Regions from separate parts of the Streptomyces sp. NPDC031049 genome, predicted to be linked through region 1. Evidence: riboswitches for the same ligand, from Rfam matches in the RefSeq annotation. Region 1 holds a riboswitch; the other holds the start of a gene.
The links. A riboswitch is a leader RNA that binds a small molecule or an ion and turns the genes downstream of it on or off. The one in region 1 is predicted to bind glycine.
Positions count from the first base shown of each region.

Region 2: another riboswitch for glycine. It lies ahead of gcvP (aminomethyl-transferring glycine dehydrogenase); the one in region 1 lies ahead of gcvT (glycine cleavage system aminomethyltransferase GcvT).

Region 1 covers NZ_JBVIGC010000025.1:65,018-80,192, forward strand. Annotated here, with positions in the region: gene ACZ45Q_RS31260 (ABC transporter substrate-binding protein) at 1-350, opposite strand, end outside; gene ACZ45Q_RS31265 (enhanced serine sensitivity protein SseB C-terminal domain-containing protein) at 616-1,428, opposite strand; gene ACZ45Q_RS31270 (enhanced serine sensitivity protein SseB) at 1,540-2,367, opposite strand; gene ACZ45Q_RS31275 (AAA family ATPase) at 2,605-3,273, opposite strand; glycine riboswitch at 3,455-3,561, shown strand; glycine riboswitch at 3,562-3,674, shown strand; gene gcvT (glycine cleavage system aminomethyltransferase GcvT) at 3,720-4,838, shown strand; gene gcvH (glycine cleavage system protein GcvH) at 4,979-5,356, shown strand; gene glyA (serine hydroxymethyltransferase) at 5,369-6,631, shown strand; gene ACZ45Q_RS31295 (L-serine ammonia-lyase) at 6,726-8,093, shown strand; gene ACZ45Q_RS31300 (EF-hand domain-containing protein) at 8,214-8,426, opposite strand; gene ACZ45Q_RS31305 (GNAT family N-acetyltransferase) at 8,485-9,168, shown strand; gene ACZ45Q_RS31310 (ADP-ribosyltransferase) at 9,184-9,801, opposite strand; gene ACZ45Q_RS31315 (ATP-binding protein) at 9,935-10,438, opposite strand; gene ACZ45Q_RS31320 (enoyl-CoA hydratase/isomerase family protein) at 10,691-11,458, opposite strand; gene ACZ45Q_RS31325 (L,D-transpeptidase) at 11,547-12,791, opposite strand; gene ACZ45Q_RS31330 (L,D-transpeptidase) at 12,951-14,177, opposite strand; gene glgX (glycogen debranching protein GlgX) at 14,332-15,175, shown strand, end outside.
Region 2 covers NZ_JBVIGC010000011.1:273,739-288,913, forward strand. Annotated here, with positions in the region: gene ACZ45Q_RS20660 (ABC transporter permease) at 1-25, shown strand, start outside; gene ACZ45Q_RS20665 (ABC transporter ATP-binding protein) at 22-1,113, shown strand; gene ACZ45Q_RS20670 (TOBE domain-containing protein) at 1,140-1,559, shown strand; gene gcvP (aminomethyl-transferring glycine dehydrogenase) at 1,644-4,529, opposite strand; glycine riboswitch at 4,704-4,798, opposite strand; gene ACZ45Q_RS20680 (PRC-barrel domain-containing protein) at 4,938-5,309, shown strand; gene ACZ45Q_RS20685 (DNA polymerase IV) at 5,414-7,009, opposite strand; gene ACZ45Q_RS20690 (MerR family transcriptional regulator) at 7,116-7,760, opposite strand; gene ACZ45Q_RS20695 (bifunctional nuclease family protein) at 7,920-8,393, opposite strand; gene ftsR (transcriptional regulator FtsR) at 8,502-9,239, opposite strand; gene ACZ45Q_RS20705 (FHA domain-containing protein) at 9,282-9,818, opposite strand; gene ACZ45Q_RS20710 (DUF881 domain-containing protein) at 10,303-11,145, opposite strand; gene ACZ45Q_RS20715 (small basic family protein) at 11,151-11,483, opposite strand; gene ACZ45Q_RS20720 (DUF881 domain-containing protein) at 11,480-12,382, opposite strand; gene ACZ45Q_RS20725 (sugar phosphate nucleotidyltransferase) at 12,480-14,975, opposite strand; gene ACZ45Q_RS20730 (CDP-alcohol phosphatidyltransferase family protein) at 15,090-15,175, opposite strand, start outside.

The sequences.
Region 1 (15,175 bases):
TTGAACGTCTCGCCGTCGTGGAACTTCACACCCTTGCGCAGGTTGAAGGTCCAGACCGTGCCCTTGTCGTTGCTCTCCCAGCTCTCGGCGAGGCCGCCGACGAGCTTCGTGCCACCGGGCTCGTGCTCGATGAGCGCTTCGAAGGCCTGGCGGGTGACCCGGAAGGTCTCGCCATCGCTCGCGAGGGCCGGGTCCAGCGACGCGGGGTCACCCGGGGCACCGAACACGAACGTGTCCTTGTCGCCCTTCGAGTCTTCCTTGTCTCGTTCACTGGCACAGCCGGTGGCGATCAGGCCGACCGCCAACGCGGCCGTGATCGCCCTGGCGGCGCGGGATCTGGATATGCGCATAGGGAGGCCACTCCGGGTTCCGCTGAAGGGAATGCATTGTTGACCGCCTGAACACTACAGACGGGACACGCCCCGGAGAACAGTCCGGATAGCGGTGATACCTACCTGAGATCTGAACACTCGATAAATCGGATGCTTCCGGTACATCAAGGGTGTGGGCGGTTAACTCGGCTGACACGGAAAGGAGTTCGCAGGTCACACGCGGTCAGGCCGGGGCGTCCCGAAATGCGGCGGGTCCCGCCGGAGCCGTCCGAGGAGCGGACGGTCAGTAGGCACCGGGGGCGGCGGCGCCGGGCTGGTGGCCGGGCGCCGGCGGATATCCGTAGCCGCCGGCGGGGGCGGCGCCGTGGGCCTCGCGGTCGTAGAAGGGCCGGGCGTTGGCCCGCAGCCACAGGGCGACCGGGTCGTACGCGTCGGACATCGCCACCGTGGACACCGGCAGCCCGTCGGGGACGGCGCCGATGGACTGCTGCATCATCGCGCGTACCGCGTCCACGGCCGGCGGGGAGGTGTCGTACACGTCCAGGCCGATGGCGAGATACGGCGCTCCGAGGGCCGGCTGCACCCAGGCGCGGCGCAGCGACCGGACGGCCGGGGTGCGGTGGGCGTTCTGGGTGAGCAGGGCGTAGAACTGCGGGATCTCGATGGCCGGTTCGGACAGCCGCAGGGGCCCGGCGGGCTGGCGGTCCAGTCCGGTGGCGATGCGGCGCAGATCGAGCCAGGGGATGCCGACGCCGCCGCCGGGTGCGTGCGGGTTGAGCCACAGGCCGTAGTGGTCGGGGTAGAGGGCGCGGGCCACTTCCAGGCCGTCGACCACCTCGTACGAGCGGTTCCAGCCGCTGGCGGACAGCTCCTGGGCGGAGGTCACGCAGGGGGCGTAGCCGGCCCCGTCGACCTCCATGCGGCCGTACTGGGCGTCCGGGGAGCCGGCCTGGCCGTGCCACAGCAGCATCCACACCTGGCCGGAGGCGGGGGTCGCGAGGGCGCGCAGGAGCGCCTCGTAGGCGTCGTAGCGCCCGGGCGTCACCTGGCGCAGCATGTGCTCGACCTGGCCGGTCGCGGTGCCGCTGGCGCTCACGTGTATCGCCCCTCCTGGAGGTCTCCCCGGTTATGAAACCAGCTTAAGTGGCTCCGCGGACCGGGGGGCGCCTCGGAGCTCGGGTTCACTTGTGCGCGGGCGGGTGCGCGTTCACGAGCGCCGTTCGTAGAAGGGGCGTACCCGCTCCCGCAGCCAGGTGCAGACCGGGTCCTCGGCGGCCTCCAGGAGGACCAGGTTGACCGGCCACGGTGCGGGGGCCCCGGCCAGGGCGCGGCCCAGGGCCTCGAGCGGCAGCGCGCGGGCGTCGCCCTCCCAGTGCGTCAGTTCGACGCCGACGAACAGGACCGGGTCGGCGGTCTCGATCGCGGCGAGGCAGCGGCGGGCGGTGCGGACCACGCCGACGGCGTCGAATTCGGCGGAGGCGGCGGAGAGGAAGCCGACCGGGTCGTCCTGCCAGTCCGGTTCGAACAGCCGGACCCGGCCGCCGCCCGCCGGGCCGTCCAGCGGGGTGCGGCCCGCCCGGCACAGCTCGGCGACGGCGGGCGGCGGCAGGGGTATGCCGACCGTGCCCTCCGGGTTCACGATGATGCCGACCTGCGGGGGCAGCCCGCGGGCGAACTCCGCGGCGGGGGCGATGGCGTACGCCATGTGCGCCCCGGCGACCTGGCGGAACTGCTCCTCGGAGCTGAACACCGGGACGTAGGCCTGGCCTTCGATCTCCATGCCGGGCAGGTCCAGCGGTCCGCTGTCCGGGCCGCCGCCGGACGGCAGCGGCACCCAGACGAAGCTGCGTCCGAGCACCTCGACGACACGGCCGCCGGCGGACGGCGCGCCGAGGGCGGCCGACAGCACCTCCTCCAGCTCGTTGCCCGGCCATCCGCCGTGCGGCTGGGGGTGCGCCTGCGCCGGGAAGCCCGCCGGGGCGCCCGGGAACCCCGAGGGGTCCGGGAAGTCCGGGGAGCCAGCTGGGAAGTCCATCTTCTCCTACCGCCTGGTCGAACCGCTGCTGTGGCAGAAAAGGCTAACCCGCGAGGCCGCCGGCGCCCCCGTCGCCCGTACACCCGCCGGCCCCGCACCCTCCGCGGACGCCGCCGCCCCCTGCGACCGGCCCCGCCGCCGGTCCCGAACCTCCGCGGACGCCCGCCGGCCCCGCGCGCCGAGCACGCCCCGCGCGCCGGGCGCGCCCCGCAGGCCTCGCGGGCGCCCCCGCGGATGTCAGCCGGTGAAGCCGATGCGGCGCAGGGTGTCCGCCGCCGGGCGGTCGAGCAGGACGGCCGAGGCACAGCCCCGCGGCAGGACGCCCTCGGCGGCGGAGCGCAGCAGACGGTCGGTGGCCGCGCGGTGCCGGCGGAAGGCGTACCGGGAGACGCCCCGGCCGCGCTCGCGCTGTCCGGCCAGGGCCGCCTCGGCGCTCACGTCGAGCAGCAGCAGGTGCAGGCCGGTGCCCCGGCGGCGCGCCTCCCGGGCCAGCCAGGCCCGCACCCAGGCCTGGGTGCCGCAGTCGTGGACGACGACGCCCTCGCCGGAGCGCAGCGCGCGGCGCAGCCCGGCGTAGTGGGCGAGCCGGACCAGGGGGCGGTAGAGGGCGTACGGCAGCAGGCGGGGCGTGCGGCGGTCCCAGCGGTCGCGGGTGTCCTGGGAGTCGATGCGCACGCCGCGCACCGTGCGCCGCATCAGCGTGGACTTGCCGCTGCCGGGCAGGCCCGTGACCACGACGACGTCGCCGGGCCCGAACAGCAGGGCGCGCGGACTGCGGCCGGCCCTCTCCCGCAGGTCGCGGACGACGGGTGCGCTCTGGTCGGCGCACGCCCGGCGGGCCGGGGCGGCGGGCTGCTTGGGCAGCGCCAGCCCCGAGGTCGTGGCGTACGCCGTGGTCCTGTTCACCGTGATCGTCCTCCCCTGGGGCGGTTCACGCGTTCCCGTCCCCGTCGAGTGTAAAGAGAAGGTAATGCGGGAGTCTCGCGCTTTCGTGTGCGTGCTGCCACAACCCGGTCACAAAGAGCTTGCTCTGCCACGAGCGGACGATGCGTGCAATGATGTGCCCGCCAACTGCATACCGGCCGTTTGAATCCGCGCGGGAGAGTTCCCAGCCAGTCGTCGTACTCGTGCTGGGGCGCCGAAGGAGCAAGTCCCTCCCTTGAATCTCTCAGGCCCCGTTACCGCGCGGGCGAGGCACATCTGAAAAGCGGGCCGCCGCGGCGGCCCCACCCAAGGTGCAAGTCCTGGCCGCCCGCCCGACGGCGGTCATGGCGAACCTCTCAGGTTCCGATGACAGATGGGGAGGACTCACCTCGCCCGTTTCGCGTCATGCCCTGGGAGACGACCGACCGATGAGCAGTACCGAACCCCGCCGCACCGCGCTCGATGCCGTGCATCGTTCGCTCGGCGCGACCATGACCGACTTCGCCGGCTGGGACATGCCGCTGCGCTACGGCTCCGAACGCGACGAGCACACCGCCGTGCGCACCCGGGCCGGTCTCTTCGACCTCTCGCACATGGGCGAGATCACCGTCACCGGCCCGGGGGCCGCCGCGCTGCTGGACTACGCGCTGGTCGGCAACATCGGCGGCGTCAAGCCCGGCCGCGCCCGCTACACCATGATCTGCCGCGAGGACGGCGGCATCCTGGACGACCTGATCGTCTACCGGCTGGCGGACACCGAGTACATGGTGGTCGCCAACGCCTCCAACGCCCAGGTGGTGCTGGACGCGCTGACCGAGCGCGCCGCCGGCTTCGACGCCGAGGTGCGCGACGACCGGGACGCCTACGCGCTGCTCGCCGTGCAGGGCCCGGAGTCGCCGGGGATCGTCAAGAGCCTGACCGACGCCGACCTGGACGGGCTGAAGTACTACGCGGGCCTGCCCGGCACCGTGGCCGGCGTCCCGGCGCTGATCGCCCGCACCGGCTACACCGGCGAGGACGGCTTCGAGCTGTTCGTGAAGCCGGAGCACGCCGTGGAGCTGTGGCAGGCGCTGACCAAGGCGGGCGAGACGGCCGGCCTGGTCCCCTGCGGCCTGTCCTGCCGGGACACGCTGCGCCTGGAGGCGGGCATGCCGCTGTACGGGCACGAGCTGACGACCTCGCTGACCCCGTTCGACGCCGGCCTCGGTCGGGTGGTCAAGTTCGAGAAGGAAGGCGACTTCGTGGGCCGCGCGGCGCTGGCCGAGGCCGCCGAGCGCGCCGCCTCGCAGCCGCCCCGGGTCCTGGTGGGCCTGGTCGCCGAGGGCCGCCGGGTGCCGCGCGCCGGGTACGCGGTCGTGGCCGGCGGCGAGGTGATCGGCGAGGTCACCTCGGGCGCGCCGTCGCCGACGCTGGGCAAGCCGATCGCGATGGCGTACGTCGACGCCGCGCACGCGGCGCCGGGCACGCCCGGGGTGGGCGTGGACATCCGAGGCAGCCACGAACCGTACGAGGTCGTGGCGCTGCCGTTCTACAAGCGCCAGAAGTAGACACTGGGCCCGCGGGGTACCGGCGTACGGTCCGCCCGGCGCCGCCCCGCAGGTGTCCCGCTCATCACCGGTGACCGCGGTTCCGACCCGTCACACCCCCACTCACCAGCATTTTTCCCGCGTACAGGAGAATTCAGGCCATGAGCAACCCCCAGCAGCTGCGCTACAGCAAGGAGCACGAGTGGCTGTCGGCCGCCGAGGACGGCGTCTCGACGGTCGGCATCACGGAGCACGCGGCCAACGCGCTCGGTGACGTCGTCTTCGTCCAGCTCCCCGAGGTCGGCGACACCGTGTCCGCGGGCGAGACCTGCGGCGAGCTGGAGTCGACGAAGTCCGTGTCCGACCTGTACTCCCCCGTCTCCGGTGAGATCACCGAGGTCAACGAGGACGTCGTCAGCGACCCGTCACTGGTGAACTCCGCGCCCTTCGAGGGCGGCTGGCTGTTCAAGGTGCGCGTCACCGAGGAGCCGGCCGACCTGCTCTCCGCCGACGAGTACACCGCCTACGCCGCCGGCTGAGGAGTCACGCCGATGTCCGTCCTGAACACCCCCCTGCACGAGCTCGACCCCGACGTCGCCGCCGCCGTCGACGCCGAGCTGGACCGCCAGCAGTCCACCCTGGAGATGATCGCCTCCGAGAACTTCGCGCCGGTCGCGGTGATGGAGGCCCAGGGCTCGGTCCTGACCAACAAGTACGCCGAGGGCTATCCGGGCCGCCGCTACTACGGCGGCTGCGAGCACGTCGACGTGGTCGAGCAGATCGCCATCGACCGGATCAAGGCGCTGTTCGGCGCCGAGCACGCCAACGTGCAGCCGCACTCCGGCGCCCAGGCCAACGCGGCCGCGATGTTCGCGCTGCTCAAGCCCGGCGACACGATCATGGGTCTGAACCTCGCCCACGGCGGGCACCTGACCCACGGCATGAAGATCAACTTCTCCGGCAAGCTGTACAACGTCGTCGCCTACCACGTCGGCGACGACGGCCTCGTCGACATGGCCGAGGTGGAGCGGCTGGCCAAGGAGTCCCGGCCGAAGCTGATCGTGGCCGGCTGGTCCGCCTACCCGCGGCAGCTGGACTTCGCCGAGTTCCGCCGGATCGCCGACGAGGTCGGCGCGTACCTGATGGTCGACATGGCGCACTTCGCCGGTCTGGTCGCGGCGGGTCTGCACCCGAACCCGGTGCCGCACGCCCACGTGGTGACGACCACCACCCACAAGACGCTGGGCGGCCCGCGCGGCGGTGTGATCCTGAGCACGGCCGACCTCGCCAAGAAGATCAACTCGGCCGTCTTCCCCGGTCAGCAGGGTGGTCCGCTGGAGCATGTGGTCGCCGCGAAGGCGGTCGCCTTCAAGGTCGCCGCGAGCGAGGACTTCGCCGAGCGCCAGCGTCGTACGCTGGAGGGGGCCCGCATCCTGGCCGAGCGCCTGGTGCGGGACGACGCGAAGGCCGCGGGCGTCTCCGTCCTCACCGGCGGCACGGACGTCCACCTGGTCCTGGTCGACCTGCGCGACTCGGAGCTGGACGGCCAGCAGGCCGAGGACCGTCTCCACGAGGTCGGCATCACGGTCAACCGCAACGCCGTGCCGAACGACCCGCGTCCGCCGATGGTGACCTCCGGTCTGCGCATCGGCACGCCGGCCCTGGCGACCCGCGGCTTCACCGCCGAGGACTTCGCCGAGGTCGCGGACGTGATCGCCGAGGCCCTCAAGCCGTCCCACGACGCCGAGGCCCTCAAGGCCCGGGTGAAGGCCCTGGCCGACAAGCACCCGCTGTACCCGGGTCTGAACAAGTAACGAACAGGCTGTCGGGGCGCAGGGCCGCCACAAGCGAGCGCCTGCGCCCCGCACCGCCTCCCCCTCTGCACCACCCCCGTATTGAGGAGTCACCGTGGCCATCTCGGTCTTCGACCTGTTCTCGATCGGCATCGGCCCGTCCAGCTCCCACACGGTCGGCCCGATGCGCGCGGCCCGCATGTTCGCCCGGCGGCTGCGCAACGAGGAGCTGCTGACCTCGGCCGCGAAGGTACGGGCCGAGCTGTACGGCTCCCTCGGCGCCACCGGCCACGGCCACGGCACGCCCAAGGCGGTGCTGCTCGGCCTGGAGGGCGACTCACCGCGCACGGTGGACGTGGAGACGGCCGACGAACGCGTCGAGACGATCCGGACCGCGGGGCGCCTCAGCCTCCTCGGCGAGCACGAGATCCCGTTCTCCTTCGACGAGGACATGGTCCTGCACCGCCGCAAGGCCCTCCCCTACCACGCCAACGGCATGACCCTGTGGGCGTACGACGCCGAGGGCACCGAGCTGCTGTCGAAGACCTACTACTCGGTGGGCGGCGGCTTCGTCGTCGACGAGGACGCGGTCGGCGCCGACCGCATCAAGCTCGACGACACCGTGCTGAAGTACCCCTTCCGCACCGGTGACGAGCTGCTGCGCCTGACCCGGGAGACGGGCCTGTCCATCTCCGCCCTGATGCTGGAGAACGAGCGGGCCTGGCGCAGCGAGGACGAGATCCGCGAGGGGCTGCTGGAGATCTGGCGGGTCATGCGCGAGTGCGTCTCGCGCGGCATGTCCCGCGAGGGCATCCTGCCGGGCGGCCTGAAGGTCCGCCGGCGCGCCGCCAACACCGCCCGCAAGCTGCGCTCCGAGGGCGACCCGCAGGCTCTCGCCATGGAGTGGATCACCCTCTACGCGATGGCGGTGAACGAGGAGAACGCCGCCGGCGGCCGGGTCGTCACCGCCCCCACCAACGGCGCGGCGGGGATCATCCCGGCGGTGCTGCACTACTACATGAACTTCGTGCCCGGCGCCGACGAGGAGGGCGTGATCCGCTTCCTGCTCGCCGCCGGCGCGATCGGCATGCTGTTCAAGGAGAACGCCTCCATCTCCGGCGCCGAGGTCGGCTGCCAGGGCGAGGTCGGCTCGGCCTGCTCGATGGCGGCGGGCGCGCTCGCCGAGGTGCTGGGCGGCAGCCCCGAGCAGGTGGAGAACGCCGCCGAGATCGGCATGGAGCACAACCTCGGCCTGACCTGCGACCCGGTCGGCGGCCTGGTCCAGATCCCGTGCATCGAACGCAACGGCATGGCCGCCGTCAAGGCGGTGACCGCGGCCCGGATGGCGATGCGCGGCGACGGCAGCCACAAGGTGTCCCTGGACAAGGTCATCAAGACCATGAAGGACACCGGCGCCGACATGTCCGTGAAGTACAAGGAGACGGCGCGGGGCGGGCTGGCGGTCAACATCATCGAGTGCTGACAGCGGGCCCCGACGACCCACCGGACCGGAACGCGGCCGACGGCGCGACCGGGGCGGTACTGCGGACGTGGGCCGGGGGCTGCGCGAGGCGCGCCCCCGGCAAGCGTCGTCAGCCGGGCGTCACTTGTTCAGGTACGTCCAGAACTCGTCGAAGGACATCTGCTTGTCGCCGTCGAGGTCGCGGCTGTTGATGATGGCCTCCGCGACGGACTCGGTGACGTTCCAGTCGCCGCCCTGGGCGAGGGCGGCCTTGAACTCCGCCGGGGTGATGTAGCCGTCGCCGTCGGCGTCGATCCGGTCGAACTGCTTGCGTGCTTCTTCGATGTCCGCCACCGATCCGCCCCTCATTTCATGCTTCGATCGTCCTACTGACGCAGGTCAGACTAACGGTATGGCCGGACGCCCAGGCGGGCGGCAGGGGGTCGGGGAGGTCGTGGTGACGGGCAGGCTGCGGGATGTCCTGGAGGCGGCGGCGCGCGGGGTGTTCCCGCCGGCGGACGGCGGCACCACCGTGGTGCCGCAGTGCTGCGGGCGTGACGCGGGGGTGCTGGCCTTCACCGCGCACTCGGTGGTCTTCACGGACGAGGACCCCGAGTGGGTGCGCGCGACGCTGCGCGCACTGGACTGCGATGCCCTGGCCGCGACGATGAACCCGCGGTTCCTGGCGGCCTTCATGGAGCGGACCGGGCGCGGCTGCGACACGATCGACGTCATGACGGTGGCGGCCCCGCTGGAGGGGGAGCCGCAGGTGGCGCTGGAGGAGGTCGGGGACCCCGCCCACCCCCGGGTGGTCAGCTCGCGGCGGCGCCGCGACGACGTGCGGGTGTGGACGGCCGACGGCGGTGTCCTGGTGCTGGGGCGCGGGATCGCCGGGCGGCTGGAGGTCGCCGTCGAGGTGGCGGAGGACGTACGGCACCGGGGGCTGGGGCGGGCCCTGGCGACGGCGGCCCGGCAGCTCGCCGGGGGCGAGCCCGTGTGGGCGCAGGTGTCCGCGGGGAACGCCCGCAGCCTGCGGGCGTTCCGGGCGGCCGGGTATCTGCCGGTGGGGTCGGAGGCGCTGCTCAGCCCCCGGTAGGGCGGCGTGGGCGGGTCAGTGCCAGGGCTTGTAGTGCGGGTTGCTCTCGCACTCGCCCATGATCTCGACCTTGGTCTCCTTGTCGACCGGGCAGACGCCGATGATGTACTGCCGGTCGATGCCGCCGGGGAAGGCGACCTCCTGCTGGTCGGCGTACTTGTGGGAGTCGCCGATGGTCTTGTTGACGTCGATGCCGCCGGGGGCGTCGATGTAGTAGTTGTGGCCCGCCTTCCACCACTTCTTGTACAGGTCGTGGTCGTAGGTCGTGGACACGTACGGCGAGGGCTGGTTGACCAGGACGTACTTCTCCAGGTCGTACTGGCCGTTGACCACGTCCTTGGGGTGGAAGCCCTGCTGGAAGACGACCGCGGGGCCCCGGCTGTCGCTGCGGTAGAGGGTGCCGCAGGTGGTGCGCCAGACGGGTTCCGGGGTGATGCGGCCGAGGTCGACGCGGCGGTCGGCGGCGGCCTTGAGCTTGTCGTCGAAGGTGGGGCAGGCCGGCGCGACGGCCTTCGCGGGGGCCGTGGTCCCGGTGGGCGTGGTCCCGGTGGGCGTGGCGGCCGAGGTGGTGAGGACGGCCGCGAGGGACAGGACGGCGGCGGCGGAGCGGCGCCGCAGACGAGTGGTGATCATGGTGAGTACGATCACGGGTCCGCGGCGGCGGACGGTGGACCGTCACCCTTGGGTGGCGTGTTGGTGAACTCCGCTCACCCCTGCGGGAGATGCCGTTGTCCGGCGGTGCGGCGGCCGGGCCGGTGGACGCCGGCTAGCGGTCCGCGACGCGCATCTCGAACCACGTGGTCTTGCCGCGCGGCAGCAGGTCGACCCCCCAGCGGTCGGACAGCTTGTCGACGAGGAAGAGGCCGCGTCCGCTGATGTCCAGGTCCTGCACCGGCATCAGGCACGGCAGCCCGCGGGAGGGGTCGCGGACCTCGATCCGGACCCAGCCGGGCCGGCGCCGCATGCGCAGGCCGAAGACGCGTGCGCCGGTGTGCCGGACGGCGTTGCCCACGAGTTCCGAGACGAGGAGGACGGCGTCCTCCGCCAGTCTGGGCGGGAATCCCCACTGCCGCAGGATCACCACCTGGGCCAGCCGGCGGGCGGTGGCCGCGGACTCGGGACGGGACGGTAACGGAACCTCGTCCTCCGTCGGGTTGCCGAACAACTCCAGCGCCTTCAGCGCCCGTTCGTCCTCGACCGCCGGCGACCAGCGCGCCGCGGCCGCACGTCCGGCTCCCCGCGGCTGTTCCGTACCCTCCAGCCCCGCCATGCCACCATGATGGCCGTCAACGAGGCGCTCCGGGGCGGTTCCCGGGGAATACACCCCCCGGAAGCCTTCATTCCGGTCGAGTCCTTCGACATATGCCACAGGCATCTCAGGGTCGGCTGAAACCTTGCCGACCTGCGGCTTCGGCTCGGCTGGGGGCAATCGACGGGCTCCCTCGACGCAGCAGACTTAAGGTTGCGTTAAGGCTGCCATAAACCGCTCCATCGAGGGACCCGTATCAGACATCGCGTCAACTCAGAGGAACTTGGCCTTGCCCGGGCCCTCCTCGACGAAGCTGCGCATCCCGCGTTCCCGGTCCTCGGTGGCGAACAGTCCCGCGAACCAGTTCCGTTCGACCGCGAGGCCGGTGTCGATGTCGGTCTCCAGGCCGGTGTCGACCGCCTCCTTCGCCGCGCGCAGCGCGATCGCCGGTCCCTGCGCCAGGCGCGCGGCCCAGGCGTGGGCCTGCTCGTACACCTCGGCGGCCGGGACCACCCGGTCCACCAGGCCGATGGCCAGCGCCTCGTCGGCCCTGACCTGCCGGCCCGTGAAGATCAGGTCCTTGGCCTTGGACGGGCCGACCAGCCGGGACAGGCGCTGGGTGCCGCCCGCGCCCGGGATCAGCCCGAGCAGGATCTCCGGCTGGCCCAGCCTGGCGTTCTCCCCGGCGATACGGAAGTCGGCGCAGAGCGCCAGCTCGCAGCCGCCACCGAGCGCGTACCCGGTGACCGCGGCCACCACCGGCTTGGGGATGCGGGCCACCGCGGTGAACGAGTCCTGGAGGGCGCGGGCGCGCAGGACCATCGCCGCGTGGTCCATCACCTGCATCTCCTTGATGTCCGCACCCGCGGCGAACACCTTCTCGCCGCCGTAGATCACCACGGCGCGCACGTCCTCGCGCCGGGTGGCCTCCTCGGCGAGTTCCTTGAGCCGGTCCTGCGTCGCGATGTCCAGCGCGTTCATGGGCGGACGGTCCAGGCGCAGCGTGCCGACGCCGTCGGCCACTTCCAGATGTACGGTCATGCCAGCAGGTTAACGGCCACTAACGGCGTCGGCCCCGGTGCCGTACCTCACATCGAGGGCACCGGGGCCGTGCTGTCGTGGGGAGGGCTCAGGCCTTCCACCGCTCCCACGGCATGTTCCAGCCGTTGAGCCCGTTGTCCGGGGCCACGGTGGCGTCGTTGGAGTTCTTCACGACGACCACGTCGCCGATCATCGAGTTCTCGAAGAACCAGGCGCCGGGCGCCTTCTCGTCCCAGCCGCCGCGCACGTCGCGCAGGCCGATGCAGCCGTGGCTGGCGTTGTAGTTGCCGAAGGCGTCGCCGCCCCAGTAGTTGCCGTGGATGAAGGTGCCGGAGGTGGTCAGGCGCATGGCGTGCGGGACGTCCTTGATGTCGTACTCGCCGCCGTAGCCGACGGTCTCGCCGTTCATCCGGGTCACCGCCAGCCGTTCGCTGACGACCATCTGGCCGTTCCAGGTCTCCATGCCGGCCTTGCCGGTGGTGACCGGGATCGTCTTGACGACCTTGCCGTCCCGTTCGACCGTCATCGTCAGCTTCTTGACGTCGACGACGGAGACCTGGCTGCGGCCGACGGTGAAGGAGACGGTCTTGTCCTGCTCGCCGTAGACGCCGTCGCGGCCCTCGACGCCGTCGAGGTTGAGGTCGACGGTGACCTTGGTGCCGGCCTTCCAGTACTTCTCGGGCCGGAAGTCGAGGCGGTCGTTGCCGAACCAGTGGCCCTCGACCTCGACGGCGGGCTCGGTCCTGATGCGGATGGCCTTCTCGACGTCCTCGGGGTTGGTGATGCCGCGGGTGAAGCGGAGGGAGAACGGCATGCCGACGCCGACCTTCGAACCGTCCTCGGGGGTGAAGTGCCCGATGAAGGTGTTCTTCGGCGTCAGGGTGGTGAAGCGGGAGTCCTCCGCGGCGGTGCGTCCCGCGGAGTCCTTGGCGACCGCGTGCACGGTGTAGGTGGTGGCGGCCGCCAGGTGGGTGGACGGCGTCCAGGTGGTGCCGTCGCCGGACAGCTCGCCCTCGATCCGCTCGCCGTCGCCGTCCTTGACGACGACCTCGGTGAGCTTGCCCTTGGTGGCGGAGACCTTGAGGGCACCGCTGGTGTCGACGGACTCGGCACCGTCCTTCGGGGCGATGCTCACGACGGCCTCGGACTGCTTGCTCTGCGCCGCGGTGGAGCCGGCGCCCCCCTTCGCCTTGCCGTCGCCCGCCCCCGGGCCGGTTCCGCCCCCGCCGCACGCGGTCACCGCCAGCAGCAGCGCCCCGACCGCCAGCGCCGACAGCCTTCTTCCCCGTCCCCGTATGCCGGCCGACGCCTCCGATATCGGACGCACGTTCAAGTCGTCTCCCCTCGCCGGGCCCGGTGAGGCCCCCTCCCCTGTGCGCCGCAGTGCGCAGAAGCGCATGGTATCCGCAGGCCAGGGGCGTGGATCCCGGGGAGATTGTCACTGTTCCGTACCGAGTTCGGCGCCGGACGATCACTCGCGCGCGACCCGCCGTCATGTGATCGCGCTGCCGGCCTTCCACTTCTTCCAGCTCATGTTCCAGCCGCCGAGCCCGTTGTCCGGCGCCACCGTCCGGTCCTTGCTGCCGACCACCTCGACGACGTCGCCGACGAGGCTGCGGTCGAAGAACCAGCCCGCCGGGGTGTCCGCGCCGCCGCCCTTGACGTCGCGCAGGCCGATGCAGCCGTGGCTGACGTTGTCCCGGCCGAAGACGTCCTCGTCCGCCCAGTAGTTGCCGTGCAGGAAGGTGCCCGAGTAGGTCAGGCGCATGGCGTGCGGCACGTCCGGGATGTCGTACTCGCCGCCGAAGCCGACCGTGCGGCTGTTCATGCGGGTGACGTCGAGCATCTCGGTCACCACCATCCTGCCGTTGTAGGTGGTGGTCTTCGGAGCGCCCGCGGTGACCGGCACGGTGGCCACCAGTTCGCCGTCCCGGCGGACCTTCATGGTCTTGCGGGCCGCGTCGACCACGGAGACCTGGCTGCGGCCGACGGTGAAGGAGAACGTCCGGTGCTGGAGCCCGTACACCCCGGGCGCCCCTTCGACGTCCCGCAGGCGCAGGCCGACGGTGACCTCGGTGCCGGGCTTCCAGTAGTGCTCGGGGCGGAAGTCGAGCCGGTCCTTGCCGAACCAGTGCGGGCGGACCTCGACGGCCGGCTCGGCGGTCACGGTCACGGCGCGCTCGACGGCGGCCCGGTCGGTGATCTCCCGGTTGAACTCCAGGGAGACGATCATTCCGGTGCCGACGACGGAGCGGTCCTCGGGGGCGACGTAGCCGATGAAGCGCTCCTCGGGGACGTACGTCGTGAAGGTGGCGTGCCGGGCCGAGCGGCGGCCGTCGCCGTCCAGGGCGACCGCGTCGACCGTGTACTTCGCGGCGAGCGCGAGCCGCTCGTCGTCCGGCACCCAACGCCGGCCGTCGGCGGAGATCCGGCCCGGCACCGGGGTGTCCCGGGCGTCCTGCGACCTGACGACCTTCACCGACTCCAGCCGCCCCTCGGTCACCCGGACGGACAGCTTCCGGCCGGGTCGCACCGCCTTGCTGCCGTCGTCGGGGGTGATCCGGATGGCTTCCCCGGGGCCGGGGGGCTTGCCGAACACGTCGCCGATCCCGGTGCCGTCCGAGGTGCAGCCGACGGCCCCGGCCAGCAGTCCCGCCCATGTCAGTACGGCGGCCAGTGCGGCCCCCGCGCGCCGCGCGCGCCCAGTTACGTGCCTCACATCCACCGGTAACGACGGGTGCGTCCTGGGGAAACGTGAGTGCGAGCCAAGCGGTGGGCAGAACTGTGGGGAGGACGACGCGACGGGGAGCCGCGGCCGGGACGCCGTGCGCTCTGCTTCGGGGTTCGTTCCACGAGCCGCGGGAGGCTGACAGGTGTCCAGCGCAGCCGAGCAGGAGGCGGTGGCCGGCGATCGGGCCGCCGAGGACGGACGGCCGTCCGCCGCCGTCGTCAACGGCGTGCGGCGGGCCGCGCCGCCCCCGGCCGTGCCCGCGTGGCCGGGCACGCCGGTGCCGCTCGGTGCCCGGTTCCGGACCGGCCCGGACGGGGTGGCGGGCACCAACTTCGCCCTGTGGGCGGGCGGTGCCGAGGCGGTCGACCTGTGCCTGTTCGACGACGACGGCGCCGAGCGCCGGGTCCGGCTCACCGAGCTGACGCACGAGATCTGGCACGGCTTCGTGCCGGGCGTGCTGCCCGGCCGGCGCTACGGCTACCGGGTGCACGGCCGCTGGGACCCTTGGACCGGCGCCCGCTGGAACCCGGCGAAGCTGCTGCTCGACCCGTACGCGCGCGCGGTGGACGGCGACTTCCGGCTGCCGCCGGAGGTGTACGGGCACGTACGGGACTGGCCGGAGCAGCATGTGGCCGACACCGTGCGCGACGACCGCGACTCGGCCCCGTACGTGCCCAAGGGCGTGGTCGTCCATGACGACGACGACTGGGCGGACGACCACCGGCCCAAGACCCCGTGGGCCGACTCGGTCATCTACGAGCTGCACGTGCGCGGCTTCACCCGGCTGCACCCGGGCATCCCCGAACACCTGCGCGGCACGTACGCCGGACTCGCCCACCCGGCGGCGATCGAGCACCTGGTGAACCTGGGCGTCACGGCGGTGGAGCTGCTGCCGGTGCACCAGTTCGCGCACGAGGACCATCTGCTGCGGCGGGGCCTGAGGAACTACTGGGGCTACAACTCCATCGGCTACTTCGCCCCGCACG
Region 2 (15,175 bases), on a different contig from region 1:
CGACCGCTGGATGACCCCCTCATGACCCACCCCGAGCCGACCGCCACCGAAGCCGCGCCCGCCGACGCGGGCGCCGAGGGCCTCCACGCCCGCCTCGTCGTCGACCGCGGTGCCTTCCGCCTCGACGTCGCCGTGACCGCGGCCCCCGGCGACGTCGTGGCACTGCTCGGCCCCAACGGCGCCGGCAAGACCACCGCCCTGCGCGCCCTGGCCGGCCTCGTCCCGCTCACGGACGGTCATCTGCGCCTGGACGGCAGCGCCCTCGACGGGACCCCGCCGGAGGCCCGCCCGGTCGGCGTCGTCTTCCAGGACTACCTGCTCTTTCCGCACCTGACCGCGCTCGACAACGTGGCCTTCGGCCCACGCTGCCGGGGCGCGAGCAGGGCTCGGGCCCGTGCGGAGGCCGCCGTCTGGCTGGAGCGGATGGGCCTGGCCGACCACGCCGGCGCCAAGCCGCGCCGCCTCTCCGGCGGTCAGGCGCAGCGCGTGGCCGTCGCCCGGGCCCTGGCCACCCGCCCGCGGCTGCTGCTGCTGGACGAGCCGCTCGCCGCGCTCGACGCCCGCACCCGGCTGGAGGTGCGGGCCCAGCTGCGCCGTCATCTGGCCGAGTTCGAGGCCGTGGCCGTCCTGGTCACACACGACCCGCTGGACGCCATGGTGCTGGCCGACCGGCTGATCGTCGTCGAGCACGGCCGGGTCGTCCAGCAGGGCACCCCGGCCGACATCGCCCGCCGGCCCCGCACCGACTACATCGCCCGGCTCGTCGGCCTCAACCTCTACCGGGGACGGGCCGAGGGCCACACGGTGCGCCTGGACGCGGGCCCCGCCATCACCACCACCGAGGACCTCACGGGCCCGGTGTTCGTGGCCTTCCCACCCGGCGCCGTGACCCTGTACGGGGAACGCCCCGCCGGGTCCAGTGCCCGCAACGTCTGGCGCTGCGAGGTGGCCGGCCTGGAGACCCACGGCGACCAGATCCGCGCCGACCTGACCGGCGAACTCCGGCTCGCCGCCGACCTCACGACGGTCGCCGCCGCGGAGCTGGGCCTCCACCCGGGCGCACCGGTGTGGGCGACGGTCAAAGCGGCACAGGCCCACGCATACCCGGCATGACCGATGCTCCGGGCTACCGTGCCCCCATGAGCCTGAGCATCCGCAACCAGCTCCCCGGCACCGTCACCGCCGTCACCGCGGGCGAGGCCATGGCGACGGTCGGGGTCCGCCTCACCGGCGGCCAGGACCTCACCGCGGCGATCACCCGGGAGGCGTGCGACGACCTGGGGCTCGCCCCGGGCAGCGCCGTCCGCGCCCTGGTGAAGTCGACCGAGGTGTCGCTGGCCACCGGCCCGGTCGAGGGTCTGTCGATCCGCAACCGCCTCCCCGGCACGGTCACCGCCCTCACGGCGGGCGAGGCGATGGCGTCCGTCCGGGTCGCCGTCGAGGGCGGCGACCTGACCGCCGTGATCACCCGGGACGCCGCCGACGCCCTCACCCTGACGACGGGAAGCTCCGTCGTCGCCCTGGTCAAGTCCACGGAGGTCTCCCTCGCGGCCGGGTGACGCGCACCGCAGACGCGAACGCACAAGGGGCCCCGCCGCGCGGGGCCCCTTGTCGGTGCACGTCGCCGTGGACCGGCGGACCGGTCAGTCCTCGTACGCGTCCAGCGGCGGGCAGGAGCAGACCAGGTTGCGGTCGCCGAAGGCCTGGTCGATGCGGCGCACCGGCGGCCAGTACTTGTCGGCGGCCGAGACCCCGGCCGGGAAGACGGCCTCCTCACGGCCGTAGGCGTGCTCCCAGTCGCCGCTCAGCGCGCCCGCGGTGTGCGGCGCGCCCCGCAGCGGGTTGTCGTCGGCGGGCCACTCGCCCGAGGCGACCTTCTCGATCTCCGCGCGAATGGCGATCATCGCCTCGCAGAACCGGTCCAGCTCGGTGAGGTCCTCGGACTCGGTCGGCTCGATCATCAGCGTGCCGGCCACGGGGAACGACATCGTCGGCGCGTGGAAGCCGTAGTCGATGAGCCGCTTGGCGACGTCGTCGACGCTGACGCCGGTCGCCTTGGTCAGCGGGCGCAGGTCGATGATGCACTCGTGCGCGACGAGTCCGCCCGGACCGGTGTAGAGCACCGGGTAGTGCGGCTCCAGCCGCTTGGCGATGTAGTTGGCGGACAGCACGGCCACCTGCGTGGCCCGCTTGAGCCCCTCGCCGCCCATGAGCCGGACGTACGCCCAGGAGATGGGCAGGATGCCCGCGGAGCCCCAGGGAGCCGCGGAGACCGGCCCCACGCCGGTCTCCGGGCCGGCCGCGGGCTGCAGCGGGTGGTTCGGCAGGTACGGCGCCAGGTGGGAGCGTACGGCCACGGGGCCGACGCCGGGACCGCCGCCGCCGTGCGGGATGCAGAACGTCTTGTGCAGGTTCAGGTGGGAGACGTCGCCGCCGAAGTGGCCGGGCTTGGCGAGGCCGACCAGGGCGTTGAGGTTGGCGCCGTCGACGTAGACCTGGCCGCCCGCGTCGTGCACCCGCGCGCAGATGTCGGCGACGTGCTCCTCGAACACGCCGTGCGTGGACGGGTAGGTGATCATCAGCACGGCCAGCTCGTCGCGGTGCTGCTCGATCTTGGCCCGCAGGTCCTCGACGTCGATCTCGCCGTCCTCGGCGGTCTTGACGACGACGACCTTCATGCCGGCCATGACGGCGCTGGCGGCGTTGGTGCCGTGCGCGGAGGACGGGATCAGGCACACCGTGCGCTGCTCGTCGCCGTTGGCCCGGTGGTAGCCGCGGACGGCGAGCAGACCGGCCAGCTCGCCCTGCGAGCCGGCGTTGGGCTGGAGGGAGACCTTGTCGTAGCCGGTGACCTCGGCGAGACGTTCCTCCAGCTCCCGGATGAGGGTGAGGTAGCCCTGCGCCTGCTCGGCGGGGGCGAAGGGGTGCAGCTGTCCGAACTCCGGCCAGGTGACCGGCTCCATCTCGGTGGTCGCGTTGAGCTTCATGGTGCAAGAGCCCAGCGGGATCATGCCGCGGTCCAGCGCGTAGTCGCGGTCGGCGAGGCGGCGCAGGTAGCGCAGCATCGCCGTCTCGGAGCGGTACTGGTGGAAGACCGGGTGGGTGAGGTAGTCGTCGGTGCGCAGCAGCGCCTCGGGCAGCGCGTCCTCGGTCGCCGCGTCCAGCGCCTCGATGTCGCCCTCGACGCCGAACGCCGCCCACACGGCGCCGACCTGGGCGCGCAGGGTGGTCTCGTCGCAGGCGAAGGAGACGTGGTCGGCGTCGACCAGCCGCAGGTTGACCCCGTTGTCGCGGGCGGCGGCGGCGACCTCGGCGGCCCGGCCGGGCACCCGGGCGGTGACGGTGTCGAAGTAGGAGCCGTGGACGATCTCCACGCCGCCGGCCGCCAGGCCGGCGGCGAGGATCGCGGCGTAGCGGTGGGTGCGGCGCGCGATGGTGCGCAGGCCCTCGGGACCGTGGTAGACGGCGTACATCCCGGCCATGACGGCGAGCAGCACCTGGGCGGTACAGATGTTGCTGGTGGCCTTCTCGCGGCGGATGTGCTGCTCGCGGGTCTGAAGCGCGAGGCGGTAGGCGCGGTTGCCGTCCACGTCGACGGAGACGCCGACGAGGCGTCCGGGCAGGCTGCGGGCCATCTTGTCGTGGACGGCCATGTAGCCGGCGTGGGGGCCGCCGAAGCCCATGGGTACGCCGAAGCGCTGGGTGGTGCCGACGGCGATGTCCGCGCCCAGCTCGCCGGGGGACTTCAGCAGCGTGAGCGCGAGCAGGTCGGCGGCGACGGTGACGAGCGCGCCCAGCTCGTGCGCCTGGTCGATGACCGGCTTGATGTCGCGTACGGCACCGGAGGCGCCCGGGTACTGGATCAGGACGCCGTTGATCTCCCGCTCGGCGACCTCGGCCGGGATGCCCTCGCCGAGGTCGGCGACGACGACCTCGACGCCGGTCGGTTCGGCGCGGGTCTGGATCACGGCGATGGTCTGCGGCAGCGCGTCCGCGTCGACCAGGAAGAGGCCCTTCTTGTTCTTGCCCATGCGCCGGGACAGCGCCATCGCCTCGGCGGCGGCGGTGCCCTCGTCCAGCAGCGAGGCGCCGGAGGTGGGCAGGCCGGTGAGGTCGGCGACCATGGTCTGGAAGTTCAGCAGGGCCTCCAGTCGGCCCTGGGAGATCTCCGGCTGGTACGGCGTGTACGCGGTGTACCAGGCCGGGTTCTCCATGACGTTGCGCAGGACGACCGGAGGCGTGAACGTGCCGTAGTAGCCCAGGCCGATCATGGAGTCCAGGACCTGGTTGCGGTCGGCGAGCGAGCGCAGCTCGGCCAGCACCTCGGGCTCGGTGCGGGCGCCCGGCAGGTCCAGCGCCTCGGCGTTCTTGATCACATCCGGCACCGCGGCGGCGGTCAGCTCGTCCAGCGAGCCGTAACCGACCTGCGCGAGCATCTTGGCCCGGGCCTCGTGGTCGGGGCCGATGTGGCGCTGCTCGAAGGGCGTTCCCTGTTCGAGCTCGGAGAGCGGGGTGCGATGGGCGGTCATTGCGGAGGCCTCCTGGTCTGACGACCTTCGAGGGGCACCACGGCGCGGGTACCCGGACGGCCTCCCCCTCTGTCATCTCAACCTGAGAGCTTCACCGGGCCACCCGAGGGCTCCCGGCTTTCACCGTCGGTGAGAGCGGAAGCCGTCGACACCCGCTCTGCTTTCCAGAGTGACCTCGTCCGTGCGGTACAGGGGCCTGAGAGATTCCGGGGAGGATTTGCTCCTTCGGCGCCCCCGATGGTTTCGGAGGACTCTCCCGCACGGGGTCAGCAGCCGCTGCCAGCCTACCAGCGAGGTCAACGCCCGTACCCTCGAGTGGCCGTCATCACGAATGTGCCGTTTTGTAGTGCTTACGGATGATTTACCGGGCCGGATTCACCGGATGGCTTGCGACCACGTGGAGGGACCGTGCGCACCGACATCGATCCGCGCAATCTGATCGGCCGCAAGGCGTTCGACCGCAACGGCACCAAGATCGGCACGATCGACGAGGTCTACCTCGACGACGCCACCGGCGTACCCGAGTGGGCGGCCATACGCACCGGCCTGTTCAGCAGGGACGCCTTCGTCCCCCTGGAGCCCAGCGAGCTGGTCGACGGCACCCTGCGCGTGCCCTTCGACCGGACCCTGATCAAGGAGGCCCCCGACTTCGGCGTCGGCCGGCACCTCTCCCCCGAGCAGGAACTCCAGCTCTACCACCACTACGGTCTCGACGTGGCGGCCCCTCCCCCGCCCCCCGACCACGACTTCGGCAAGCTGGCGGGCTCGGAGGAGACCTGACCCCCCTGCCGGGCCACGCACCCGGGGCGTCCACCCGAGCCGGGCCGGGACGCGGTCACACCGGCCAGGCCGGCCGAGCAGGCCCCCTGCCGGGCCGGGACGCGTCATCCGGGCCGGCCCGGAGCCGCGGACGCGGCGGCCTCCGGACCGTCGGCGTCGTCGGACGCGCGCCGCCCGTCCCACGCGCCGGGCCCCACTCGCGCACCCGCTCCACCGGAACCACTGAGTCCGTCTCCCCCGTGACCTTCACCCTCGGCACCCCCGTCGGCCCCGTCCCCCTGCCCTGCCCTGTCGATCCCCTCGGCCCCCGCGATCCCACCGGCCCCGCCTGCTCTCCGGGGCACCAGTGGCAGCGGGTCCGCCGGCTCCAGGCCGGGGTCGTCGACCCGGAAGGTCCGCACCCGCCCCGGCTCCCCGTCGGGTGTCTCGAACCGCACGGTGACCCGCCCGAGGCCGCTGCCCTGCACCCAGCCGTGCCCGTACCCGGCGTGCCGTACGTCGTGTCCCGGCGGCCACCGGCGCTCCACCGGCGGGTGCTCCCCCGGGCCGGGGGAACCGGCCGCCCCGACCGGCGCCTCCTCGGCGGGGCGCTCCGGCTCCGTCGGCTCCTCGTCGGCCGCCCGCTCCCCCGCCGCCTGTGCGAACAGGTCCTCCTGCGTGTAGTCGGCGAGCCCGGTGACGCCGACGCCGAGCAGCCGCACCCCGCCCGTGGTGTCCACCGAGTCCAGCAGCCGCGCCGCCGCCTCCCGGACCACGGCGGGATCGTCCGTGGGCCCGCGCAGCGTCTCCGACCGGGTCAGGGTGGAGAAGTCGTACCGCCGCACCTTGAGCACGATGGTCCGCCCGGACAGCCCCGCCGCGCGCAGCCGCCGCACGCAGCGGTCCGCCAGCCGCTGCACCTCCAGGCCCACCCGCAGCCGGTCGTGGATGTCCACGTCATAGGTGTCCTCGACCGACACCGACTTGGTCTCCCGCTCCGCCACCACGGGCCGTTCGTCCCGCGCCAGGGCCATCGCGTACAGCCCGTGCCCGTGTGCCTTGCCCAGCAGCCGGACCAGCTCGTCCTCCCCGGCCTCGACGATCTCCGCCACCGTGGTGATGCCGGCCCGGCGCAGATGGCCGCCCGTCGCCGGGCCCACCCCGGGCAGGGTCCTGACGGACATCGGCGCGAGCATGGCCCGCTCGGTGCCCGGCGCGATCAGCACCAGCCCGTCGGGTTTGGCCTGCTCGGAGGCGATCTTGGCGAGCATCTTGGAGGCGGCCAGGCCCACCGAGCCGGTCAGTCCGGTGACGGCCCTGATGTCCGCGCGCAGCTTCGCCCCGGCCCGCCGCGCCGATTCCGCGTCCCAGGCCGTGCCGCCGGCCTCCAGGTCGACGAACGCCTCGTCCAGGCTCAGCGGCTCCACCAGCGGTGACAGCGCCCGCAGCAGCGTCATCACCTGCTCGCTGATCGACCGGTAGAACGCGAAGCGCGGCACCAGATACGCCGCGTTGGGCGCCAGGCGCCGGGCCTGCGCCATGGGCATCGCCGAGTGGACGCCGAAGACCCGTGCCTCGTACGAGGCGGTGGCCACCACTCCGCGGGGCCCGAGCCCGCCCACGACGACGGCCTTTCCGCGCAGACTCGGCTTGGACGCCTGCTCCACCGAGGCGAAGAAGGCATCCATGTCGAGATGCAGAATCGTGGGCGCGGTCCTCACATCTCCGATGCTGCCCTACGCCACTGACAATGCCCTGCGCACGGGCCGGTCCGCGCTCTCGACGGACCCCCGGATTCCGCGGCGGCGGACACGCGGACCGAGGACTTCAGACCGCGCGGTTGCGGCGTCGGGCCAGCTCGTCCGCCGGGTTGTGCCCGACCAGTGTCTCGCCCGTGTCGATCCGCTCGCCGTGCAGCTGCGACAGCGCGCTCTCCACGTCCCGCCACACCACACCCACGGCGATACCGAAGACGCCCTGCCCGCCCTGGAGCAGTGCGTGCACCTCGTCGGGCGACGTGCACTCGTACACGGTCGCGCCGTCGCTCATCAGCGTCATCCGCTCGAGGTCGCGGAATCCGCGCTCCCGCAGGTGCTGGACGGCGGTGCGGATGTTCTGCAGCGACACGCCGGTGTCCAGGAAACGCTTGACGATCTTGAGGACGACGACGTCGCGGAAGCTGTACAGGCGCTGTGTACCCGAGCCGTAGGCGGGCCGCACGCTCGGCTCGACCAGCCCGGTGCGGGCCCAGTAGTCGAGCTGCCGGTAGGTGATACCGGCCGCCGCACAGGCCGTGGGGCCGCGGTAGCCGATCTGCTCGGACGTCATGGACGTCGCCCCTCCGCTGCTCGGCACGACCGTGGGTCGCTGCGGAACGTGATCGGCCGCACCACCGGTAAGCCGGTACGGGCCACCCGCCCCGAGACTGCGCCCGGAAGCGCCCCCAGCCGTACCGTCGCCGCTGATTCTCACGCCGACCTCCGTCCTTGACCTGCCTCCTCGAAGGTAGGCAGTCACCGAGGGTGCGTCAACGATCGCCACACTCGGCACGCCGAGTGATAATCACCCTACGAGTGGTTTGGCGTGCCCCATCACGGGGAACGGCTAGCCGAATGCGCTCGGTGAGGTCCGTCACTGGTTGCTGGTCCCGAAGTCCTCCGGTGAGATCTGGTCGAGGAACTCCCGGAACTTCTCGACCTCGTCCTCCTGCTCGTCCGGGATCGCGATACCGGCGTCGTCGAGCACCGTGTCGCTGCCGTAGATCGGCGTGCCGGTGCGCAGCGCGAGCGCTATCGCGTCGGACGGACGGGCACTGACCTCGACCCCGCTGGCGAAGACCAGCTCGGCGTAGAAGACCCCCTCACGCAGGTCCGTGATGCGTACTTCGGTGAGCTCCTGGCCGACGGCTTCCAGCACGTCCTTGAACAGGTCGTGGGTCAGCGGCCGGGCGGGAGCCATGCCCTGCTGGGCGAAGGCGATCGCCGTCGCCTCCCCCGGCCCGATCCAGATGGGGAGGTAGCGGTCGCCCCCCACTTCTCGCAGCAGAACGATCGGCTGGTTGGAGGGCATCTCGACCCGGACACCTACGACATCGAGCTCGTTCACACAGCAACCCTAGGCCGTGCTCGGGACGTTTGGGTAGTCGAGCAGGGAACGCGTGGCCGATCCGACCCCTCTCCGCCCGGCCCCGCCGCCGGCCCCCGGAGGCGCGGCTCAGGGCAGGCGAACGCCCAGGGCACTCTGCACGAGCGCCGCGTGCAGCCGCACGGCGAGCCCCGCCAGTTCCTTGGTACGGGCCTCCGCATGGGCCCTGGTCTGCGGGTTCCGATGGCGCCTGAGCGGGGCCACCACCTGGTCCACCAGACCGGCCTCCCGGTCGGCGGCGGCCTTCATCACCCGCAGGTGGCGGGGCTCGATCCCGAAGCGGCCCAGCTCGACGATCAGGGAGGCGACGGTGACCGCCTCCGCGTCGTAGGCCCCGTCGTCCAGCGGACCGATCAGCCCGTAGGACTCCCACTCCGTCAGCTGCTGCTCCTCTATGCCGGCCGCGGCCAGCAGCTCCGCCCGGCCGATACGGGCCGCCGTGGGCCCCTCCGCCGGTTCGGGCACGGTCTCGCCGTCCCGCTGGCGGCCGAGCGTCGGCAGCTGGACCGCCTCGCCGCGCTCCATGGCGTCCAGGTGCTCGCGGATCACCTTCAGCGGCAGGTAGTGGTCCCGCTGCATCCGCAGCACATGGCCGAGGCGCTCGACGTCGCGGGCGCTGAACTTGCGGTACCCGGCCGGGGTGCGCCGCGGCTCGACCAGGCCCTCGGACTCGAGGAAACGGATCTTGGAGATGGTGATGTCGGGAAACTCGTCGCGCAGCACGTTCAGCACCGTGCCGATGCTCATCAGCCCACTGTCCGTGGCGGCGGTACCGCTGCCGGCCCCGCCGCTCGGTGTTTGAAGCATGGACCTTCCCTGGGGTCCCCCCGGAGCATGTCCGGGGGACGGTCAGTAGCCCCGCTGGCTCGCGTAGAACACCAGCCGGTACTTGCCGATCTGCACCTCGTCACCATTCGACAGGGCGACCTGGTCGATCCGCTCGCGGTTGACGTACGTGCCGTTCAGGCTGCCGACGTCGGCCACCGTGAACGTGCCGTCCGCGCCGCGACGGAACTCCACGTGCCGGCGCGAGACCGTCACGTCGTCCAGGAAGATGTCGCTCTGCGGATGCCGCCCGGCCGTGGTCAGCTCACCGTCCAGCAGGAAGCGGCTGCCCGAGTTCGGGCCGCGCCGCACGACCAGGAGAGCCGAGCCCATGGGGAGCGCCTCGACCGCGGCCTGCGCCTCGGGCGAGAGCGCCGGCACCGGCGTCTGGCCGGTGGCCTCGGCGTCGTAGGCCTCCAGGCCCGAGATGGAGATCGTGGACGTCGTCTCCGACGCACGCTCCGCCGCGATGCCGGGGCGCAGCGGCGCGCCGCAGTTGGAGCAGAAGCGGCTGTTCTCCGCGTTGCGGTTACCGCACCTCGTACACACCAGGGCCGACATGGACGGATCCTCCTGCGGCGGCTGCCCCGCCGGGGCGTTGGACGCGTACGGATCGGGGGCAAACCCTCCACCCGTACTTGAGGTTGACGGTTGCCCGAAACCTATGCCGCCGGACTGTGCAGGGTCAACAGACGCCGCGCCCTGACCTCCGGAAATGTCACCGCCCGGACCAGCCACCTGGTCCCGGAACAGCGGGCGTCCGCCTTCCGCGTCGGGCTGTGCGCGATGACGAGCGGTGGCGTTGTCGCTGCCCTCTCGTGCACTCTTGCCGAACAACTTCGCAAACAACTTCACGGGCGATTCCCCTTGACCGAAACAGACCCGCCCGTGGGGCAGGACGAACCCTCACTGAACCTACCGGCCGACCCGGACATCCTCACAACGTCCGTCTCCACCAGACAGTTTCCACCACGCACCACCCAATCGGTGCGCCGACCCCCCGCAACCTCATGCCCTCGTCGGACGACCCCCATGCACCCCCGGTTCACTGGGAGGACGACCGAGCGTAGTCAGGCCGCTTCACCGCTCGCAAGGCGTCCACGACGATCTTGCCCGACCGCTCGACGGTGACGGTGGCCTGTTCCTTCTCCAGAGTCTGCACCACGCCTCCCGGGATGTTGAGCGCCGGTTCGAGATCCTGCGGCTTGCCGATGACCTTGAAACGATAGGGCGCGTTGATCTTGTTCCCGTCGACGCTCACATCACCGTCCGAGTCGGTCAGGTAGGTGCCGGCCACGACTCGCACGCCGTTCACCTGGATGGCTTCGGCACCAGCCGCACGCAGCTCCTGGATGGCGTCGAGCAGCATGTTCGCCTCGACCGTCCCCTTCGCGTCGTCGATCCTGATCGTGATGCCGGGCCCCTCGGCCGCCACGGTGCCCGCCAGGATGCCGAGTTGCCGCTCCTTCTCCAGTGTCTGCCTGCGGGCCTCCTCGGCCTGGTCGGAGCTGTTCTCCAGCTCTTCGCGCTGCTTCTCCAGCCCCTGCTTCTCGTCCTCAAGACGCTCCGTGCGGTCGTCGAGTTCATCGAGGATGCGGACGAGATCCTCCTGCCGGGCGCCGCGCAGCGCGCTGTCGCCGTCGCTGTTGGACGCCACTTGCACGGCCAGCCCGAATCCGAGGCCGAACAGCAGCAGGGCGACGATGAGTTGGGCCCGGCTGACCCGTGGGGGCCACAGCCCCTTCAGCAGCCGCTGGCGCCCGGTGAGCTCCGGCTGCGGCTCCTCGGCCGCCTGCGCTGTCCCGGCGGCGGGGCCGGCCGCCGCGGGCACCTCCTCGGGCAGCTCCTTGCGCAGCGGGCCGTCCGGCGTGCGGTCCTGGTCGCTCATCGGCCTCACGCCCGGAACACGTGCCGGCGGATCGCCGCGGCGTTGGAGAAGATCCGGATGCCCAGGACGACCACGACACCGGTGGACAGCTGGGCCCCCACGCCCAACTCGTCGCCGAGGAAGACGATCAGCGCGGCCACGACCACGTTCGACAGGAAGGAGACCACGAAGACCTTGTCGTCGAAGATGCCGTCGAGCATGGCCCGCAGACCGCCGAAGACGGCGTCGAGCGCCGCGACGACGGCGATCGGGAGATACGGCTCGACGGCCGCCGGAACCTCCGGCCGGACCAACAGCCCGGCCACGACTCCCACCACGAGGCCCAGTACGGCGATCACGATGTGCCCTTCTCGGTTTTCGGCTGTGCGGTACGTACGATCACGCTCGGAGCGGCGGCCAGCCTGACCTCGTCCTGCGCGGCGATGGACGTCCGGATCCCGTAGTTCTCCCGCAGCGCCCGCAGGTAGTACCCGTCCGGGGTGTCCTGGAAATCGGAGGCGAGCCGCTCGCCGTCCCCCACCGCGAGCACCGTGTACGGCGGTACCAGCGGCCTGTTGTCGACCAGTATGGCGTCACCGGCGGCCCTGATCGCGGACAGGGCGGTCAGCCGCTGCCCGTTGATGGAGATCGCCTCGGCGCCGGAGGCCCACAGCCCGTTCACCACGCGCTGCATGTCCCGGTCGCGCACCCTGCCGGTGTCGGAGAACCCGGAGGTGCCCCGCGGGCCGTCACCACCGGTGCCGGTGTCCTTCGCGTCGTCGATCACGAGCTTCACGCCGGGCCCGTGCACCGGGACGGCGCCCGCCAGGATGCCCACCAGGTCGGAGCGGCCACCGCCCCCGCCGCGCTCCAGCGCCTCCTGCTGCCGGGCGCCCACGTCCGCGCGGAGCTTGTCGATGGTCTCCTCGAGTTCGTCCGCGGCGGCGCTCTGCTCGTCGATGCGGTCGATGAGCTCCTCGCGCTCCTTGGCGACGGTCGGGGCCGTCACCCGCGCCTGTGCCGCGCCGACGGTGACCACGAGGGCGGCGAGCACCAGCCCGGCGGCCAGACCGAGCTTGGCCCGCAGCGTCTTGGGCAGCCCGCCCTGGCCCTCGGCGCGCTTGCGCGCGGCGGCTTCGGCGTAGCCGTCGTCCAGGCTGTGGTCCATGACGTTGGTGATCAACGACATGGAAGCATCCGGGCGCGGGGGCCGCGTGGATGTGCTCCGAACGGGGGGTTGCTGCGGCATGCCGCACATCGTCGCACGTCGCCGCCACCGCCTTCGAACGGCCCCGCCGAGTGCCGGACAGGCCCCCTTGAGGAGGCTTGTCCGGCACACCCGGGTGCCGCGCGGACTACCGGCCCGCGCTGTCCACCACGGCGGACCACTCGTCCAGCAGGGCCTGCGCGGAGGCGTCGTCGGGGCCCTCCGCCCACAGGTGGGTGACCGCTTCGGCCGGGTCGGGCAGCACCATCACCCAGCGGCCGTCGGACTCCACGACCCGGACACCGTCGGTGGTGTCCACGGAGCGCTCTCCGGCCGCCTCGACCACTCGCCGCATCACCAGGCCCTTGACCGCCCACGGGGTCGCGAGATCGCGCTTGAGGACGTGGGCCCGCGGAATGCGCGCGTCGATCTGGCTGAGGGTGAGCTGGGTCCGCGCCACCAGTCCGATCAGGCGCACGAACGCCGCCGTGCCGTCGTAGACGCTGCTGAACTCCGGAACGATGAAGCCGCCCTTGCCGTCGCCGCCGAAGATCGTCCCGTCCTCGCCGCCGACCCTGGTGAGGTCGTCGGGGGAGGTGGTGGTCCACTCGACCTGCGTGCCGTGGTAGGCCGCCACCTGTTCGGCGATGCGCGTGGTGGTCACCGGCAGGCCGACCCGGCCGCTGCGCCGCTCTGCGGCGATCAGGTCCAGCATGACCAGCAGCGCCCGGTCGTCCTCGATGATCCGGCCCTTCTCGTCGACGAGCGAGAGCCGCTCGCCGACGGGGTCGAAGCGTACGCCGAACGCCGCCCGGGACGACGCCACGATCTCGCCGAGGCGCACCAGGCCGGAGCGCCGCATGTCCGCCGACTCCGTGGGCCTGGACTCGTCCAGACCGGGATTGACGGTCAGCGAGTCCACACCGAGCTTGCCGAGCAGGCTGGGCAGGACGAGGCCGGCGCTGCCGTTGGAGGCGTCCACGACGACCTTGAGCCCGGACTCGGCGATCCCGGTGGTGTCGATGTTCCGCAGCAGCGACCCGGTGTAGGAGTCGTACACGCTGGCCGGGAAGTGCAGGTCGCCGATCTCGCCGGGGAACGCGCGCCGGTACTCCTGCCGCGCGAACACCCGGTCCAGCTTCCGCTGGCTGGCCTGCGACAGGTCGGCTCCCTGTCCGTCGAAGAACATGATGTCGACGGAGTCCGGAACCCCCGGCGTGGTCCGGATCATGATGCCGCCGGCGCTGCCTCGCGCGGTCTGCTGCCGCGCCACGGGCAGCGGCACGTTCTCCAGGTCGCGTACGTCGATGGCGCTGGCCTGCAACGCGGAGATGACCGCCCGCTTCAGTGCCCGGGCACCACGGGAGTGGTCGCGGGCCGTGGTGACCGTGGAGCCCTTCTTCAGCGTGGTCGCGTAGGCGCCGGCGAGCCGCACGGCGAGTTCCGGCGTGATCTCGACGTTGAGGATGCCGGACACGCCTCGGGCACCGAAGAGGTGCGCCTGCCCGCGGGACTCCCAGATCACCGAGGTGTTGACGAAGGCGCCGGCCTCGATGGTCTTGAAGGGGTAGACCCGGACGTTGCCCTGGACGATCGATTCTTCACCGACCAGGCACTCGTCGCCGATGACGGCGCCGTCCTCGATCCGCGCGGCGCGCATGATGTCGGTGTTCTTGCCGACGACGCAGCCGCGCAGGTTGCTGTGCGGCCCGACGTAGACGTTGTCGTGGACGACGGCCTTGTGCATGAAGGCGCCGCTCTTGACGACGACATTGGAGCCCACGACGGTGTGCTCGCGGAGCTCGGCGCCGGCCTCGACCTTGGCGTAGTCGCCGATGTAGAGCGGGCCTCGGAGCACGGCGTCCGGGTGCACCTCGGCGCCCTCGGCGACCCACACGCCCGGGGAGAGCTCGAAGCCGTCGATGTCGACGTCGACCTTCCCCTCGAGCACGTCGGCCTGGGCCTTGACGTAGCTCTCGTGCGTGCCGACGTCCTCCCAGTAGCCCTCGGCCACGTAGCCGTAGATCGGCTTGCCTTCCTTCATCAGCTGCGGGAAGACGTCACCGGACCAGTCGACGGGCACGTCGGCCTCGACGTAGTCGAAGACCTCGGGCTCCATGACGTAGATACCGGTGTTCACCGTGTCGGAGAAGACCTGGCCCCAGGTCGGCTTCTCGAGGAACCGCTCGACCTTCCCGTCGTCGTCGACGATGGTGATGCCGAATTCCAGCGGGTTCGGCACACGGGTCAGGCAGACGGTGACGAGCGCACCCTTTTCCTTGTGGAAATTGATGAGCTCGGTGAGGTCGAAGTCGGTCAGCGCGTCGCCGGAAATGACGAGGAAGGCATCGTCCTTCAACGCCTCCTCGGCGTTCTTGACGCTTCCCGCGGTACCGAGTGGCTTCTCCTCATTGGCATAGGTGAGCTCCATTCCGAGCTCTTCACCGTCACCGAAGTAGTTCTTGACCAGCGAGGCCAGGAACTGGACGGTGACGACTGTCTCGTTGAGCCCATGCCTTTTGAGCAGCCGCAGAACGTGCTCCATGATCGGCCGGTTGGCCACCGGCAGGAGCGGCTTGGGCATGCTCGAGGTCATGGGGCGAAGGCGCGTACCTTCGCCTCCGGCCATCACGACGGCCTTCATGTCGGAAGCGTCCTCCTCCAAGAGACGACGGTCTAGCCGACTTCACCCGCCTTGATTGTCCCGTACTTTTCCAGCACGGGCCATCGGGCCATAACGGCCACTTGAACTGCGGGGTCAATCAGCCATGGCGTCCGCCCGGACCAAACGGCGGACCTGCACCACGTAAAGAACACCTGCCCACCAGTAGAGCGTTGTACCCC